Regions from separate parts of the Streptomyces sp. NPDC058637 genome, predicted to be linked through region 2. Evidence: riboswitches for the same ligand, from Rfam matches in the RefSeq annotation. Region 2 holds a riboswitch; each other region holds the start of a gene.
The links. Region 2 has a riboswitch for cyclic di-AMP ahead of ACFWVP_RS12195 (M23 family metallopeptidase). Riboswitches for the same ligand answer to the same signal wherever they lie in the genome.
Positions count from the first base shown of each region.

Region 1: linked by a shared signal. The riboswitch ahead of ACFWVP_RS32855 (peptidoglycan DD-metalloendopeptidase family protein) and the one ahead of ACFWVP_RS12195 (M23 family metallopeptidase) in region 2 are both predicted to bind cyclic di-AMP.
Region 3: linked by a shared signal. The riboswitch ahead of ACFWVP_RS13675 (transglycosylase family protein) and the one ahead of ACFWVP_RS12195 (M23 family metallopeptidase) in region 2 are both predicted to bind cyclic di-AMP.
Region 4: linked by a shared signal. The riboswitch ahead of ACFWVP_RS07150 (NlpC/P60 family protein) and the one ahead of ACFWVP_RS12195 (M23 family metallopeptidase) in region 2 are both predicted to bind cyclic di-AMP.

Region 1 covers NZ_JBHXRD010000050.1:31,061-34,973, forward strand. Annotated here, with positions in the region: gene ACFWVP_RS32840 (STM4011 family radical SAM protein) at 1-336, shown strand, start outside; gene ACFWVP_RS32845 (GNAT family N-acetyltransferase) at 290-766, opposite strand; gene ACFWVP_RS32850 (SGNH/GDSL hydrolase family protein) at 823-1,650, opposite strand; gene ACFWVP_RS32855 (peptidoglycan DD-metalloendopeptidase family protein) at 1,882-2,826, opposite strand; cyclic di-AMP (ydaO/yuaA leader) riboswitch at 2,831-3,002, opposite strand; gene ACFWVP_RS32860 (tyrosine-protein phosphatase) at 3,409-3,913, shown strand, end outside.
Region 2 covers NZ_JBHXRD010000010.1:23,269-27,181, forward strand. Annotated here, with positions in the region: gene ACFWVP_RS12190 (aldo/keto reductase) at 1-727, opposite strand, end outside; gene ACFWVP_RS12195 (M23 family metallopeptidase) at 944-1,984, opposite strand; cyclic di-AMP (ydaO/yuaA leader) riboswitch at 1,996-2,148, opposite strand; gene ACFWVP_RS12200 (PP2C family protein-serine/threonine phosphatase) at 2,380-3,537, opposite strand; gene ACFWVP_RS12205 (MerR family transcriptional regulator) at 3,675-3,913, opposite strand, start outside.
Region 3 covers NZ_JBHXRD010000011.1:88,085-91,997, reverse strand. Annotated here, with positions in the region: partial or broken gene ACFWVP_RS13685 (cytochrome P450) at 1-873, shown strand, start outside; gene ACFWVP_RS13680 (transglycosylase family protein) at 979-1,971, shown strand; cyclic di-AMP (ydaO/yuaA leader) riboswitch at 2,262-2,432, shown strand; gene ACFWVP_RS13675 (transglycosylase family protein) at 2,433-3,134, shown strand; gene eno (phosphopyruvate hydratase) at 3,419-3,913, shown strand, end outside.
Region 4 covers NZ_JBHXRD010000005.1:199,915-203,827, forward strand. Annotated here, with positions in the region: gene ACFWVP_RS07145 (hypothetical protein) at 90-443, shown strand; gene ACFWVP_RS07150 (NlpC/P60 family protein) at 601-1,788, opposite strand; cyclic di-AMP (ydaO/yuaA leader) riboswitch at 1,787-1,946, opposite strand; gene pcrA (DNA helicase PcrA) at 2,205-3,913, shown strand, end outside.

The DNA.
Region 1 (3,913 bases), on a different contig from region 2:
GCGGGGCTGCCCTGCCGGACGGGCGAGTCCGTCATCTCGGTGGACGGTGAGGGGACGGTGCGGCGCTGCCACTTCGTCCGGGCCGAGCTTGGCAACCTCTACGACGGCAGCTACCGGCGCTCCCTCGGGCCGCGTGGCTGTCCGGCCGAGGTGTGCGACTGCCACATCGGCTACGTGCACCTGGAGACGCTGCCCCTGTACGACGTCTTCGCGGGCGGTGTCCTGGAGCGGATACCCGCCCGCCCGCGGACCGCAACCGCCCGCGGGCAGTCCCTCACGCTGTCGCCGGTCAGGCTCGCGGAGCGGCGCCCGGGCCTGCCGGACGTCGCACCATGAAGACGTCGACCGGGTCCTGGGACTCCACGACGAATCCGTGACGCCCGTAGAGCCGGCGGGCGGCGCTGCCGCGCAGGACGTTCAGCCGCACGGCCACGCCCTTACGGTCGGTGTCCGCGAGCACCGTGCGCAGCACGGCCGATCCGAGCCCCCGGCCCTGGTGGCGCGGGGCCAGGTAGAAGTGCTCCAGCAGCTTCCCGTCGTCGGCGGGCCGGACGGTGACGCATCCCGCGAACTCACCGCCGGCCAGGACGAGGGAGGTGTGGCGGGTGGAGAACGAGTCCCGCAGCCGCTGCCGCACCCTGTGCTCGTCGTAGCGGCCGAGGCGTTCCAGGTCCGCGCGCATGACGACGGCCCGCAGCTCCGCGACCGCCTCGACGTCCGTGGCCCGCGCGGCGCGCAGCACCCACTCCGCGCAGGGCGCGGGCAGGGGCGACGGACCGCTCCGTACGGGAGCCGCGGGGACCGCACCGTCCGTCAGAGGGCTCACAGGGGGAGCAGGTCGGGGCGCTTGGCCTCGACGTGGTCACCGGAGGACTCGCCGCGCAGACGTCGTCCGATCCACGGCACGAGGTACTCACGCGCCCAGTGGATGTCGTCGCGCCGCACCTCGATCGTCCTGCGCTGTACCTGCGGCGGCCACATCCGGTCGGGGTCGGCCGGTACGTCGAGTCCCAGGACCTGGGCGGCACGCAGCGCGACCCGGGTGTGCCCCTCGGACGAGAGGTGCAGCCGGTCGTCGTCCCAGGCGCGGCGGTCCTGCACGGACCGCAGCGACCACAGGTCCAGGACCGGGCAGTCGTAGCGGTCGGCGATGGACCGGACGTGGGCGGTGTACGTGGCGATCTTGCCTCGCAGGTGCCGGAGTACGGGGACGTGACGGGTGTCGAAGCCGGTGGTGACCATGACGGTGCCGACCGCCTGCGTCAGTTCGGCGACCGCGCGCTCGAAGCGTTCCGCCACGTCGTCCGGGTCGGAGCCGGGCCGGATGATGTCGTTGCCGCCCGCGCAGAAGCTCACCAGATCCGGTGCCAGCTCCTTGGCGCGGGGGACCTGTTCCGCGACTATCTGGTCGAGGAGGCGTCCGCGTACGGCGAGATTGGCGTACCGGAAGTTCCCGTGCGGGCCGTCCGCGGGACCTACCACCGCTCCGGGGACCGGGAGCTGGTCCGCGAGGAGGACCGCGAACCGGTCCGCCCAGCCGAGGAGCCTCCCGTCGGGGCCGGGGTCCCCGACGCCTTCGGTGAAGCTGTCGCCAATCGCTGCGTACGACCCGATGATGCCTCGTCGTGTGTTTCTCGAATCGTCTGCCACAAGCGCATATCCTGCACCTTCGATTGTGACCTACGCGACCGTAATAGGGGGTTGACGGGTGGTGAGAAAGACCACCCGGTCAGGTTTTGGTAAAGCCGGAATAAGAAGAGGGGCGGCGCGCAGTCGCGCACCGCCCCTCTTCTTCACGCCATTCGGAGACGCTCACCTGAAGTCGCTCATCCGAAGATGCCGGACGCGGACGCTCGGATGGAGACGCTCGGATGGAGACGCTCAGATGGCGACGCCGTGCGAGCGCAGGTACGCGATCGGGTCGACGTCGGAGCCGTAGCTCGGGCCGGTGCGGACCTCGAAGTGGAGGTGCGGGCCGGTGGAGTTGCCGGTGGAGCCGGAGAGGCCGATCTGCTGGCCGCCGGTGACGGTCTGGCCGGCGGAGACACCGAGCGAGGACAGGTGGGCGTACTGGGAGTACATGCCGTCGCTGTGCTGGATGACGACCTCGTTGCCGTACGAACCGCTCCACCCGGCCGAGACCACGGTGCCCGGGCCGATGGACCGGACGCCGGTGCCGGAGGCGGCCTGGAAGTCGGAGCCGGTGTGGTAGCCGCTGGACCAGCTGGCGCCGGAGGCGCGGTACTGGGTGGTGACGTTGGCGTCGGCGACGGGGGCGGCCCAGCCGGAGCTGTTGCCCGCGGAAGCGGCGGTGGAGTCGGAGGTGTCGGCGGTGTCGGTCGCCTTTACGGCCTTCTCGACCGGGGCGGCGGCCTTGGGCGCCGACTCGGCCTTCGAGGGGGTCGCCTCGGACGGCGCGGCCTTGGGCGCGGACCGCTCGGCCGAACCGGACGCCTTGGCGCCGAGGGTCAGCTTCATGCCCGGGAAGATCAGGCTCGGGTCGTCGCCGACGACGTCGCGGTTGTCCTTGTACAGCTTCTCCCAGCCGCCCTTGAGCTTCTGGTCGGCCGCGATCTTCGACAGGTAGTCGCCGGAGACCACGGAGTAGGTCTTCGGAGCACTCTGCTTCTTCGCCACCGAGGCGGCGGGCGCGCTGTGGGCGGCGCTCGCGGCGGACTTGGCGGCAGGCGCGGCCTGCTCCGCCGCGTGGGCGCCGGTGGCGCCGATCAGCGGAAGGGCGAGAACGGCGCCACCGGTCCCGGCGGCGAGGACGCCTCGGGTGATGGGGCCGGTCTTCGTACGACGGTGCTTACCCTTTGCGGGCATGGGGAGTTCCTCTCCGGCGCCTACGAGGTGAGCTGTCGGGTTCGGACTGGAGATGCCCGGCCGCGCTGGACGCGACTTGACCCCGAGCCGTTCCGGATCCCTCCGGCCGGCGGCTTACCTGGTTCCCCCGTTCCTGCCACACGTTGGTCGGTGCGGATTCCGGGCGGCGGCAGGATTAGGCGTTCCGTCCGGATTGACCGTGACCGTAAGCGAGCCAGGACGCCGGGAACAAGCCGCCGGTTGCGAACCGGAATCCGCTCTTCATTTCCCGCCGGGAATTACGGTCACACTCCGTGGATTACGGATCTTGGCTTTCCGCGCGGCGTCCGGAATACCCGCCCGCGGTTCCGCCACACACCGTCACGGATATGATCCCGCTCACCTGCCCGACCCATCTCCCATGCAAGCAGGGCATGTTCTGCCAAATGCATCAATACGGACATTGCTCGATTTCGTCCTCTTTCGCGCGGACCTGAAAACAGGGCGGCGGCCGAGACGGTTGTCCGATGAACGCATGTCGTATCGTCGCGAGCGTGGCCTCGTCGGCGAGCCGCGCCGACGCCAGACACTCCAGGAGTCCTTGTGACGCAGCTGCCAGAGGTTCCGTCGACCGACATCGAGCTGACCGGTGTCCGCAATTTCCGCGATGTGGGCGGGCTCCCGACCACGGACGGCGGGAAGGTCCGGCACGGACGCCTCTACCGCAGCGGCCACCTGGCGCACGCCACCGAGGCGGACGCGGCCTTCCTCGCCGGCCTCGGCCTGCACACGGTCTTCGACTTCCGCAACGCGGCGGACCGCAAGCTCGACGGTCATGACGTGGAACTGCCCGGCGTCCGGAATGTCAGCATTCCACTCTCGGACCCGGCCGACGGCGCCGAGTTCTGGCGGCTCGTGCGTGACGGGAACATCCAGCAGCTGCGATCGATCCTCGCCGGCGACAGGGGGACGGACCGCATGATCGCCTCGTACCGGTCGATCATCAAGGACCGCACGGCCGAGCACAGCCGGGTGCTGCACGCACTGGCCGAGGACAGCGTCCCCGCGCTCATGCACTGCGCCGCGGGCAAGGACCGGGCGGGCCTGT
Region 2 (3,913 bases):
CCGATTCCAGGTGCTGTCCCGCGCTTCCCGCCCGTGCGCTGTCGACCTCCGTGCCGGGCCGGTACTTCCCGGTGAGGAAGCCGGAGGCGAGCGCGAAGTAGGGGACGGCGGCGAGCCCGGCCTCGGCGGCCGTGTCGAGGAGCGCGCCCTCGTAGGTGCCGCGCGACACGAGGTTGTAGTGGGGCTGCAGCGCGACGTACCGGGCCAGGCCCTCACGCTCGGAGAAGTCCAGGGAGGCCCGGAGCCGCTCGGGGCTGATGTTGGAGGCGGCGATCTCCCGCACCGTTCCCGCCTTCACCAGCTGGTCGAGGGCGGTGATGATCTCCTCGACGGGGACGGTCTCGTCGTCGAAGTGCGTGTAGTAGAGGTCGATGTGGTCGGTGCCGAGCCGGCGCAGCGACGCCTCGGCCGCGCCCTTGATCGTGGCCGCGGACAGTCCCTTGTACGCGGGGTGGGCGCCGACCTTGGTGGCGACGACGACGTCGTCGCGGTTGGCCCGGGCGGCCAGCCACCTGCCGAGGATCGTCTCCGACTCACCGCCCTCGTTGCCCGGGACCCAGGCGGAGTAGGAGTCGGCGGTGTCGACGAAGTTGCCGCCCGCCGCGGTGTACGCGTCGAGGACGGCGAAGGACCGGTCCTCGTCCGCCGTCCAGCCGAAGACGTTGCCGCCGAGGGCGAGCGGGAATACCTGGAGGCTCGAGGAACCGAGCGGGCGCAGAGTCGTCATGACCGGCACCAACCGGTCAGCCGAGGCAACTATTCCGCGGACGCCACGTCGTGCCGGGACGGGCGCCACCTCATGCCGGTCCCGCGGCACCCTCGGGCCCCCGACGCGGACCGGCAGCCCTGACGTCGGGGGGTGTGCGTCAGGGCTGCCGGGGTTCGGGTGCGCCGCACGGACGCGCCACGTACGAGGACCGGATCCGTCGTACGGGTGCGGGGCTCAGACCGTCAGGCCCTTGCCGCGCAGCCAGCTCATCGGGTCGACGGCCGAACCGCCCGCGGTGTGGACCTCCAGGTGGAGGTGGGGACCGGTCGAGTTCCCGGTGGAGCCCACACGGCCGATGGTCTCGCCCGTGCTGACCTTCTGGCCGGCGGTGACGTCCATCGAGGACTGGTGGGAGTACGAGACCTCGGTGCCGTCGTCGAGCACCAGGACCGTGTGGTAGCCGTACGAGCCCGACCAGCCGGCCGACTTCACCGTGCCGCTGTGCACGGCCTTGACCGGCGTACCGGTCGGAGCCGCGAAGTCCAGGCCCGTGTGGTAGCCGGAGGACCACATCGAACCGGCCTGGCCGTAGGCCGTGGTGATCGTGTACGAGGACGTCGGGACGGCGTAGCTGGCGGCGAGCTTGGCGAGGCGCTCGGCCTCCGCCTTCTTCTTCGCCGCCTCTTCCGCCGCCTTCTTCTCGGCTGCGGCGTCGGCCTCGGCCTTGCTCTGCTGCTTCGCGGCCTGGGCCGCGGCCTGCTCGGCGGCGGCCTTCTCCTCCGCGGCCTTCGCCTCGGCGGCGGCGCCGGCCTGCTGCTGCTCGGCCTGCTGGAGGATGCGGGCGCGCAGCGCCTCACCGGCGTCGGTGGCGCCCTGCTCCGCCTCGGCGGCCGTGATCCCGGCGGTGGTGAGCGGGGAGGCGTCGGTGGCCGGCCCGGTGCCCGCGTCGGAGTCGTCCGACATGAAAGCGCTCATACCGGGAAGGGACTTGGCGTCGGGGAGATTGTCCGCGATGGAATCGGGAAGGGAGATGGAGACCGGCGGCTTGCTCTGCGCCGTGGCCATGCCACCCGCACCGACGGCCGCGATGACGCCGACGCCGAGGACGGTGGAGCTACGGGCGAGACCACGCTGCTTGGCTACGCGGTGCCTGCCTCGCACGGGACGGATGGACTCCTCGGTGGGATTCCATTCCTCCCAAGTCCTCTCCTCGCCACCGACGGTGTCGGACCTGAAGGGTGACGGGGCCTCGGGGGCAGGCTGATTGGACGCCACGTGGGCGCACTCCTTTCCTTCCTTATCGCCTACCGGGTTAGCTGACGGGTTCGGAGCAGGAAGGTCTCCTACGGGCTCCTTCGTCTCTCACGAGACACAGGTGCCCGATTCACCCCATGTAGGTGGTTCCCCGGTTCCCTTGCGGAATTCGGCGCTCGCGCACGGTGCCGCCTCTTGCGACGACTGGGACCGCGCTGCGTTATCGAACGTTAATAGACTCGGGGGCCCGATTCCAAGCTGTTCCTACTGATCATTCGTCACTCCGGCCTGGACTTCAGTGCAGAAAACGGCCCTAAACGGACGAGTTGGGTATTCCTGTTTCGGCCATCCGTTTCTGACGGTGTGTCAAATGTTATGCGGAGTGACACGCTTCGACTACGGACGGTCGCTACAGGTCATCCATCGGCCCGCCCCACGATCTTCACCGTCGTCCGCCGCTCCGGCTGCCCCCGCGCCGGCCGGCCGACGGCGAGCAGCGCCAGGTCGTCGGTCGAGTGGCCGCCGGTGTGCAGGCGTACGTCGTCGGTGAGCGCGGAGAGCAGTTCGTCGGGCCCGGGGAAGATCCGGCCGCGCAGCCGCGCGGCCGGGTCGTAGAAGGCCCCGTCCGCGTCCCGCGCCTCCGAGAGGCCGTCCGTGAACGCCAGGAGCGTCGACCCGGCCGGCAGCTCCCACTCGTCCGAGCGGTCCGGCCACGCCCCCAGGTCCATCCCGATGGGCAGCGCGGGCACGGTCGGCGCCAGCACCTCGAGCGCCCCGTCCGCGTGCAGCAGGATCGGCTCGGGATGACCGCGGTTGACGATCCGCACCGTGCCGGAACCTGCCGGGATCTCGGCGAGCACAGCGGTGACGAACCCCTCCATGGAGTCGAGCCCGCCCCGACGGCTCCCTTCCCGCGCCAGTGCCCGCTCCAGCCGCTGCGCGACACCCTCCAGGGACAGCTCCTGCTCGGCCGCCTCGCGGAAGGCCCCGATCATCACGGCCACCGCCTCCACCGCGTCCAGCCCCTTGCCCCGGACGTCGCCGACGACCAGCCGCACCCCGTACGGGGTGTCCGCGACGGCGTACAGGTCGCCGCCGACGAACTCGTCCGCCTGCGCCGCCTCGTACCGCGCAGCGACCAGCAGCCCGCCGATCCGGTCGTCCGGGGTGGGCAGCACCGCGCGCATCGCGGTCTCCGCGATGACCCGGGCCGAGGCGAGCTGCTCGTTGCTGCGCCGTACGACGCCGTTGATGGCCAGGGCGAGCACGGAGACCGTGATCACCGTGAGCAGATCGGTGATCGGCACGACGTCGGTGATCACACCGGCCGAGAGCCGGATCACGAGAACGGCGAGGACCGCGGCCACACCGGTACGGACCGTGCTGGCCAGCGAGAAGAACGGTGCGGCGATCAGCGGGGCCGCCGCGAAGAGCGGAACGGCGGTCACGGCGGACGGAGTCACCAGGTCGAAGACGATCCCGCCCGCGATCATCAGAGCCGGCAGCGCACGCACGAACCGCCGGGCACCGATACCCCCACCGGCTCCGGCCCGTCGGCTGTCCCACTTCCCCACCTGTGCACCCCTGCCCGGTCCGCCCACGGCTGCGGACGGTACCGCGATCCACCCGGACCGCGCGGAGCCGCGCCGTGCGGCGGCTCGTCATCGGCCGAAGGGAGGAGCGCGCCGGCGCACCGTCCGTCCCCCGGAGGTCAGCTGGAGAGCCGGTGCTGCGCGTAGATCGTCAGTGCATCCCGTACGAAGACGGCGGTGCCGTCTCCGTACCGATCGTAGTTCTTCCCGAAGCGCGGATCGGCGACATACATCTCGGCGAGGCCGGTTACGTACGACCGGGTGACCGTCGTGGTGCCCGAGAGCCACGCGCAGTGGCGCCGCGCGATGTCCTGTGCCTCCTCGCCGCCCGCGTCCAGACCGGCCTCCCTGGCAGCCC
Region 3 (3,913 bases), on a different contig from region 2:
TCGAGAAGGGGGAGGCGGACCTCATCCACGACTTCGCCTTCCCGCTCCCCATCTACGCGATCTGCGACCTGCTTGGGGTGCCCCCGGAGGACCAGGACGACTTCCGGGACTGGGCCGGGATGATGATCCGGCACGGCGGCGGGCCGCGCGGCGGCGTGGCCAGGTCGGTCAAGAAGATGCGCGGCTACCTCGCCGAACTCATCCACCGCAAAAGGGAGAATCCCGGCGACGACCTGATCTCCGGGCTCATCCGGACGAGCGACCACGGCGAACACCTCACCGAGAACGAGGCCGCCGCGATGGCGTTCATCCTTCTCTTCGCCGGCTTCGAGACCACGGTCAACCTCATCGGCAACGGAACGTACGCCCTGCTGCGCAACCCGGAACAGCGGATGCGGCTGGAACGCTCACTGGCGGCGGGCGAGACGGACCTGCTGGCCACAGGCCTCGAGGAACTGCTGCGCTACGACGGCCCGGTGGAGCTGGCGACCTGGCGCTACGCCACCGAACCCGTCACCCTGGGCGGACAGCGCATCGCGGCCGGAGACCCCGTCCTCGTCGTGCTGGCCGCCGCCGACCGTGATCCGGAACGGTTCCGCGACGCGGACACGCTGGACCTCGCGCGGAGTGACAATCAGCACCTCGGATACGGGCACGGCATCCATTACTGCCTGGGGGCACCGCTGGCCCGGCTGGAGGGGCAGGCGGCGTTGGCCACACTGCTGCGTCGGCTCCCCGACCTGCGGCTCGCCGCGGAACCTGCCGATTTGCGATGGCGGGGCGGGCTCATCATGCGCGGACTGCGGACACTTCCGGTGCGGTTCGAGCCCGGACACCAGGTCCGAAAAAAATGACACTCTGTCAACTCTGTGACTTTCACGTGATCTCCGCTGCATCGACTTGTGACACACGTTCGAGTACGGCTAGGTTCACCGTTCGACTCACCCGTCACACGTCAGTCACACGGAAGGCAATCCCATGGGCTCCGCGAATGGCAGACACCGCCGCCCTCGTCAGGCACCCGCCATCGTCGTCGCCGCGGGCGTGACGGGATCGGCCATCGCCATCCCGTTGCTCGGTGCGACCGGCGCGCACGCCGCCGACGCCTCGACCTGGGACCGGGTCGCCGAGTGCGAGAGCGGTGGCATGTGGAGCGCCGACCTCGGCAACGGCCACTACGGCGGCCTGCAGTTCTCGCAGGACGACTGGTCGGCCTACGGCGGCACGGCCTACGCGGCCCGTGCCGACCTCGCGAGCCGTTCGCAGCAGATATCGGTCGCGGAGAAGGTGCTGGACGACAAGGGCCCGCAGGCGTGGCCCAGCTGCGCGGTGATCTCCGGACTCGCGCTGGACGGCACACTGCCCGGCGTCGACCCGGGCGGTGAGCCGTCCGCCGACCCCACGGACACGGCCACCCCGTCGGGCGCACCCTCGGTCGAAACGCCGGACAAGAGGGCCGGGGCGGACGAAGCGGACAGGACGGGCAGCAACGGCAACAACGGCAAGACGGACAAGGCCGACGAAGAAGGCAAGTCCGAGTCGTCGTCGTCGCCTTCCGCCACCCCGTCCCCCGAAGCCTCCGAGGCGTCCGGCGACTCGAAGGGCAGTGGCGAGACGAGTGGGAAGCACCGCGGTACACCGGCCCCCGATGCGGGCACCGGGACGGACCTGGAGGACGGGCGCGAGTCCGGACGGCACGCCTCGCGCGGCGACTCCGGGGCCCGCGAAGGCGCGGAGACGGGCGCGGACGGAACGTACACCGTCCGCGAGGGCGACAACCTCTGGTCGATCGCGGACGCGCGGGAGCTGCCCGGTGGATGGCCCGCGCTCTACGCGGCCAACAAGGTGGAGCTGGGCTCCGACCCGGATCTGATCCTGCCCGGCCAGAGTCTCGACCTGGGCCTCCAGGCGGACGCGGAGGATGCCGGGAAGGACGCGCGGACCCCCGCGGAGACCACGGTCGGCAACTGATCAAAAGCGGGAAAACGCCCCAAAATCAGGGGTAGTTCAGAGGCCTATGTCCACTTATGTGTAAGTGAGACATGGGTCTCTTTGCTTGAACTGGCGCGCCTCGTCCGCCCGCTCGGCCCGCATCGCCTCCGACCTGCGGAAACGACCTCGCTCCCTGAGGCGGTAAGTGCTGATTGCCAGTTATGTCCATCTTTGAATGTAGGCGTTGCGTGTGTTTACGGTCTGAACTGCTCGCACCGCGGGCACCTTCGACCGTCACGCCGAATCCTGCCGTCGGCCGAAGGGGACAGACGCGTAAAGCGCCGTAGGCAGGAGCGGGGGACCCAGGTAAGTGCCGGACCCGGCCGTCGGAAGACGGGCGAGGACCGGCTCGGGGTGAAGTCGCCTTTCAGTACGGGCGACCGGGCAACTCACAGGCCCGAACCCGACAGCTCACCTCGTAGGCGTCGGTGAGGAGAACCATGCTGCTTTCGCGCAAGGGCAAGCACCGTCGCCCGTCCAAGGCCGTCCGTATCGCCACCCTGGCCGGCGTCACCGGCGCGGCCGTGGCCGTTCCGCTGATGGGTGCCACCGGTGCCTCCGCCGCCTCCGTCGCCACGTGGGACGCCGTCGCGCAGTGCGAGTCCGGTGGCAACTGGTCCATCAACACCGGCAACGGCTACTACGGCGGCCTGCAGTTCTCGCAGTCCAGCTGGGCTGCCGCCGGCGGCACCCAGTACGCCTCCCGTGCCGACCTGGCCACCAAGGGCCAGCAGATAGCCACCGCGGAGAAGCTCCTCGACCTGCAGGGCCCGGGCGCCTGGGCCTGCGCCGGTGCCGGTGGCCTGACGAACGACGGTGTGGACCCGGGCGTCGACACCGGCTCCGCGCAGAGCGAGGCCGAGCCGAAGGCGGCGGCCCAGCCGGAGCGCAAGGCCGAGCAGCCCGCCAGCCGCAGCGAGACGCGCACGGCCCCCGAGGCCGAGAAGACCGTCACCACCCCGACCGGCGACAAGGTCGAGAAGGGTGACGGCGAGTACAAGGTGAAGGCCGGCGACACCCTCAGCACGATCGCCGGGGCGAAGGACGTCAAGGGCGGCTGGCAGAAGCTGTTCGACCTGAACGACGACATCGTCGAGGACGCCGACCTGATCTTCCCGGGTCAGCAGCTCCACCTGAAGTAGCAGCCGGGTCCCTCCTCCCGGCGGTGCTCCCCGGCCCGGCGCGCTCACCCCAGTGCGCGCCGGGCCGGGGCCTTTTCGGGGGCGTCCGTGAAGGGGACCGTTCAACTGTTGTAGTTACCAGTCAGTAAATTTCTGAGCTTTGCCCGTAATGCGGTCCCTTGGGTCCTTTTTCGTCCCAGGGGACGGGCGGTCGGCCGACGCGGCGGGCCGGGCCGGTTAGGCTCGTGTCGCAAGGCCACAGTGACCCTGCACAACCAGTGTCATATCCCAGAAGGAGATGCCTCGTGCCGTCCATCGACGTCGTCGTAGCCAGGGAAATCCTCGACTCCCGGGGCAACCCCACGGTCGAGGTCGAGGTTGGCCTCGACGACGGCAGCACGGGACGTGCTGCCGTTCCGTCCGGTGCCTCCACCGGTGCGTTCGAGGCCATCGAGCTTCGCGACGGTGACCCCAACCGTTACCACGGCAAGGGTGTCGAGAAGGCCGTCCTCGCCGTGATCGAGCAGATCGGCCCGGAGCTCGTCGGTTACGACGCCACCGAGCAGCGCCTCATCGACCAGGCGATGTTCGACCTCGACGCGACCGAGAACAAGGGCTCGCTCGGCGCCAACGCCATCCTCGGTGTCTCGCTGGCCGTGGCCCACGCCGCGTCCGAGGCCTCGGACCTCCCGCTGTTCCGCTACCTCGGCGGCCCGAACGCGCACCTGCTGCCCGTTCCGATGATGAACATCCTGAACGGCGGCTCGCACGCCGACTCCAACGTGGACATCCAGGAGTTC
Region 4 (3,913 bases), on a different contig from region 2:
TCCGGCAATTCGCACCAGGTGTGAACGAATTCGTAAGGAAGTCCTACCTGGCCGAAGAGTGGTGATATGCCCGCGGCTAGGCTGCGGCCATGGACGTACTCATCAATGTCTTCGTGGCCCTGCACATCATCGGTATCGCCTCCCTGCTGGGCGGCTTCCTGACCCAGATGAAGGCCATGGGGGCGGGCACCGCCCGCTTCGTGCCGGCCATGCTGCACGGAGCGCTGACCATGCTGGTGACGGGCATCGCCCTCGTCGGGCTCAACCAGGCCGACGACCAGGCGGTGAACAACGTCAAGATCGGCGTCAAGCTGCTGGTCCTGATCGTGATCCTGGCGCTCGTGTACGTGAAGCGGGACGAGGAGAGGGTCGGCAAGGGCGCCTTCGCCGCGGTCGGCGGGCTGACGGTCGCCAACATCTTCATCGCCACGCTCTGGACCTGAGCCGGCCTCCGGGCCTGAGCCGGCCTCCGGGCCTGAGCCGGCCTCCGGGCCTGAGCCGGCCTCCGGGCCTGAGCCGGCCGCTGTCGTGGGCGGTGCGGCTGTGTCGCGGGCGGGGCGGGCGTACGACTCGTATGCCCGCCCTTCGCGCGCCCGCGTGTCACGCCGGGCGCACGCTGCCGTAGATCGGCATGGAGTAGATCGACTCCTCGCGGACGTTCGCACCGGGCTTCGGCGCGTGGATCATCATGCCGTCGCCCTTGTAGACGCCGACGTGGCTGATGTCGTCGTAGAAGAAGACCAGGTCACCGGGCTGCAGATCCGCCGTGGCCACCCGGGTGCCGGCCTCCACCTGGTCCCAGGTCGTCCGGGGCAGGGTGACGCCCGCGGCCTTCCAGGCGGCCTGGGTGAGGCCCGAGCAGTCGTACGAGGCCGGGCCCGTCGCCCCCCAGACGTACGGCTTGCCGATCTGGGCCCGGGCGAAGGCGAGGACCTTGTCGGCCTTGGCCGCGTAGCCGCTGTCCGAGCCCGTCTCGGAGCCCGTGCCGGAGCCCGTGTCGCCGCCCGTTCCGGTGCCGGAGCCCGCCTCCTCCTCCTTCGAGGCCGCCTCCTCGGCCGCCCGGTCGGCCTCCGCCTTCGCGGCGGCCTGCCGGCGGGCGAGCTCCTTCGCCTTGCGCTCGGCCTCCGCCTCCTTCTCGCGCTCCAGCTCCGCGAGGCGCGCCTTCTCCTCGGCGGTCAGCTCCGACAGCAGCGAGCGGGCCTCGGTCAGCTTGTTCCGCACCTGCTGCTTGCTGGTGCGCAGAGTGGCCTGCGACTCGGTGAGCGTCTCCAGGCTCTTCGTCGCCTCGACCCGCTTCGCCGCGGCCTCGCTCTGCTGCGTACGGAAGTCGGCGACCGCCTTCTGCTGCCGGCTGGTCATCCGCGCCATCAGCTGGTCCTGGTCGAAGTACGCCTGCGGGTCGTCCGCGAGGAAGAACGTCGCCGTCGGGGCGATCGCACCGCCTCGGTACTGCGCAGCCGCGTAGTGGCCCAGCTCCCGGCGCGTCTCGTTGAGCCTGTCGGCCCGCTCGGCCGCGGCCTCCAGCAGCGCGTCGACCTTGGAGCGCTGCTGCGTGGACGCGGTCTTCGCCTTGTTGTACTCCTGCGTCGCCGTGCCCGCCTGGCGGTACAGGTCGTCGACCTTCTTCCGCACTTCCTCGATGCTGGGCCTGGGCTCCGCCGGGGCGGCCGTCGCGCTCTGCGTCGAGAGCAGGGTGACGGAGGCCAGCGCCGCCGTCGTGAGGCCGACGGCCGGGGTGGTGGTGCGTACCCGCGGGCGCGGCTTGCGATGCGATGCCAAGGCAGGCATCTCCTTCCGTGGACCGCCTACCGGGTTAGCTGTCGGGTTCGGGCGGAACGGAAGGCTGCCCTACGGTCCTGGGGAACGGACCGATTCACCCCGGTGCTGCGTGTGGGTCCCCGGTTCCGGCTCCCGCGAGGGCGGCACGGATTCGGCGGGGGTGCCCGCGTGGCGTGGGTCGCCTCGAAGCGGTGACGGGTCACCCGCCGAGCACGCTAGCCAACCCGTGGTGTCCCTGTGAAGGTTGATGTTCGATATGCCCGATACATTTCCGTGACCTTTCCGGACCGGCTGCCCGCCGGGCGGCGACGGACCCCGGATTCCTACGCACGGTGCGCGGCCCGTCTCCGTACGCGTACGGATTTCGGTCCTCGTTCGGAATGCGGCCCCGGGTTGTCGGTGCGGCGGCCTAGACTCGACCAGCGATGAGCAGCCTCTTTGACGACAGTTTCCTGACCGGCCTCCAGCAAGCGGACGAAGGCCCCCCGCCGCCCCCCGAGGGCCACGCGCCCGAGGCGGTGCCGGAGGGGCTGTTCGAGGACGTCTTCGACACGCCCCCGCCGCCGCGTGACGCGTACTACCGCGACGGCGCCCCGCGCCCGGTCGTCGACTCCGCCGCGCTGCTCGACGGGCTGAACACCGAGCAGCGCGCCGCCGTCGTGCACGCGGGCTCTCCGCTGCTCATCGTCGCCGGGGCGGGCTCGGGCAAGACCCGCGTGCTGACCCACCGGATCGCCCACCTGCTGGCCGAGCGCGGGGTGCACCCGGGGCAGATCCTGGCGATCACCTTCACCAACAAGGCCGCCGGTGAGATGAAGGAGCGCGTCGAGCAGCTCGTCGGGCCGCGCGCCAACGCCATGTGGGTCATGACCTTCCACAGCGCGTGCGTGCGGATCCTGCGCCGCGAGTCCAAGCTCCTCGGCTTCACCTCGTCGTTCTCGATCTACGACGCCGCCGACTCCAAGCGGCTGATGGCGCTGGTCTGCCGTGATCTGGACCTCGACCCGAAGCGCTACCCGCCGAAGTCGTTCACGGCGAAGGTCTCGAACCTGAAGAACGAGCTGATCGACGAGGAGACCTTCGCCGGTCAGGCGAGCGACGGTTTCGAGAAGACGCTGGCGCAGGCCTACGCGCTCTACCAGGCACGGCTCCGCGAGGCCAACGCCCTGGACTTCGACGACATCATCATGACGACGGTCCACCTGCTCCAGGCGTTCCCCGACGTCGCCGAGCACTACCGCCGCCGCTTCCGGCACGTCATGGTCGACGAGTACCAGGACACCAACCACGCGCAGTACACCCTCGTACGCGAGCTGGTGGGCCCGGCGGGAGAGGCCGACGCCCCCGGCGAGCTGTGCGTCGTCGGTGACGCGGACCAGTCGATCTACGCCTTCCGCGGCGCGACCATCCGCAACATCCTCCAGTTCGAGGAGGACTACCCGGACGCGAAGACGATCATGCTGGAGCAGAACTACCGCTCCACGCAGACGATCCTGTCCGCGGCCAACGCCGTCATCGAGCGCAACGAGAGCCGCCGTCCCAAGAACCTCTGGACGAACGCCGGCGCCGGCACCCGGATCACCGGCTACGTCGCCGACACCGAGCACGACGAGGCGCAGTTCGTCGCCGACGAGATCGACCGGCTGACGGACGCCGGGGACGCGAAGGCGGGCGATGTCGCCGTCTTCTACCGCACGAACGCCCAGTCCCGCGTCTTCGAAGAGATCTTCATCCGCGTCGGGCTGCCCTACAAGGTCGTCGGCGGAGTGCGCTTCTACGAGCGCAAGGAGGTCAGGGACGTCCTGGCCTACCTCCGGGTCCTCTCCAACCCCGAGGACACCGTCCCGCTGCGCCGCATCCTCAACGTGCCGAAGCGGGGCATCGGCGACCGGGCCGAGGCGATGATCGACGCCCTGTCGCTGCGCGAGAAGATCTCCTTCCCGCAGGCGCTGCGCCGCGTCGACGAGGCGTACGGCATGGCGGCCCGTTCGTCGAACGCCGTGAAGCGGTTCAACACGCTGATGGAGGAGCTCCGCACGATCGTGGAGTCCGGCGCCGGCCCGGCGGTCGTGCTGGAGGCCGTCATGGAGCGGACCGGTTATCTCGCCGAACTCCAGGCGTCCACCGACCCGCA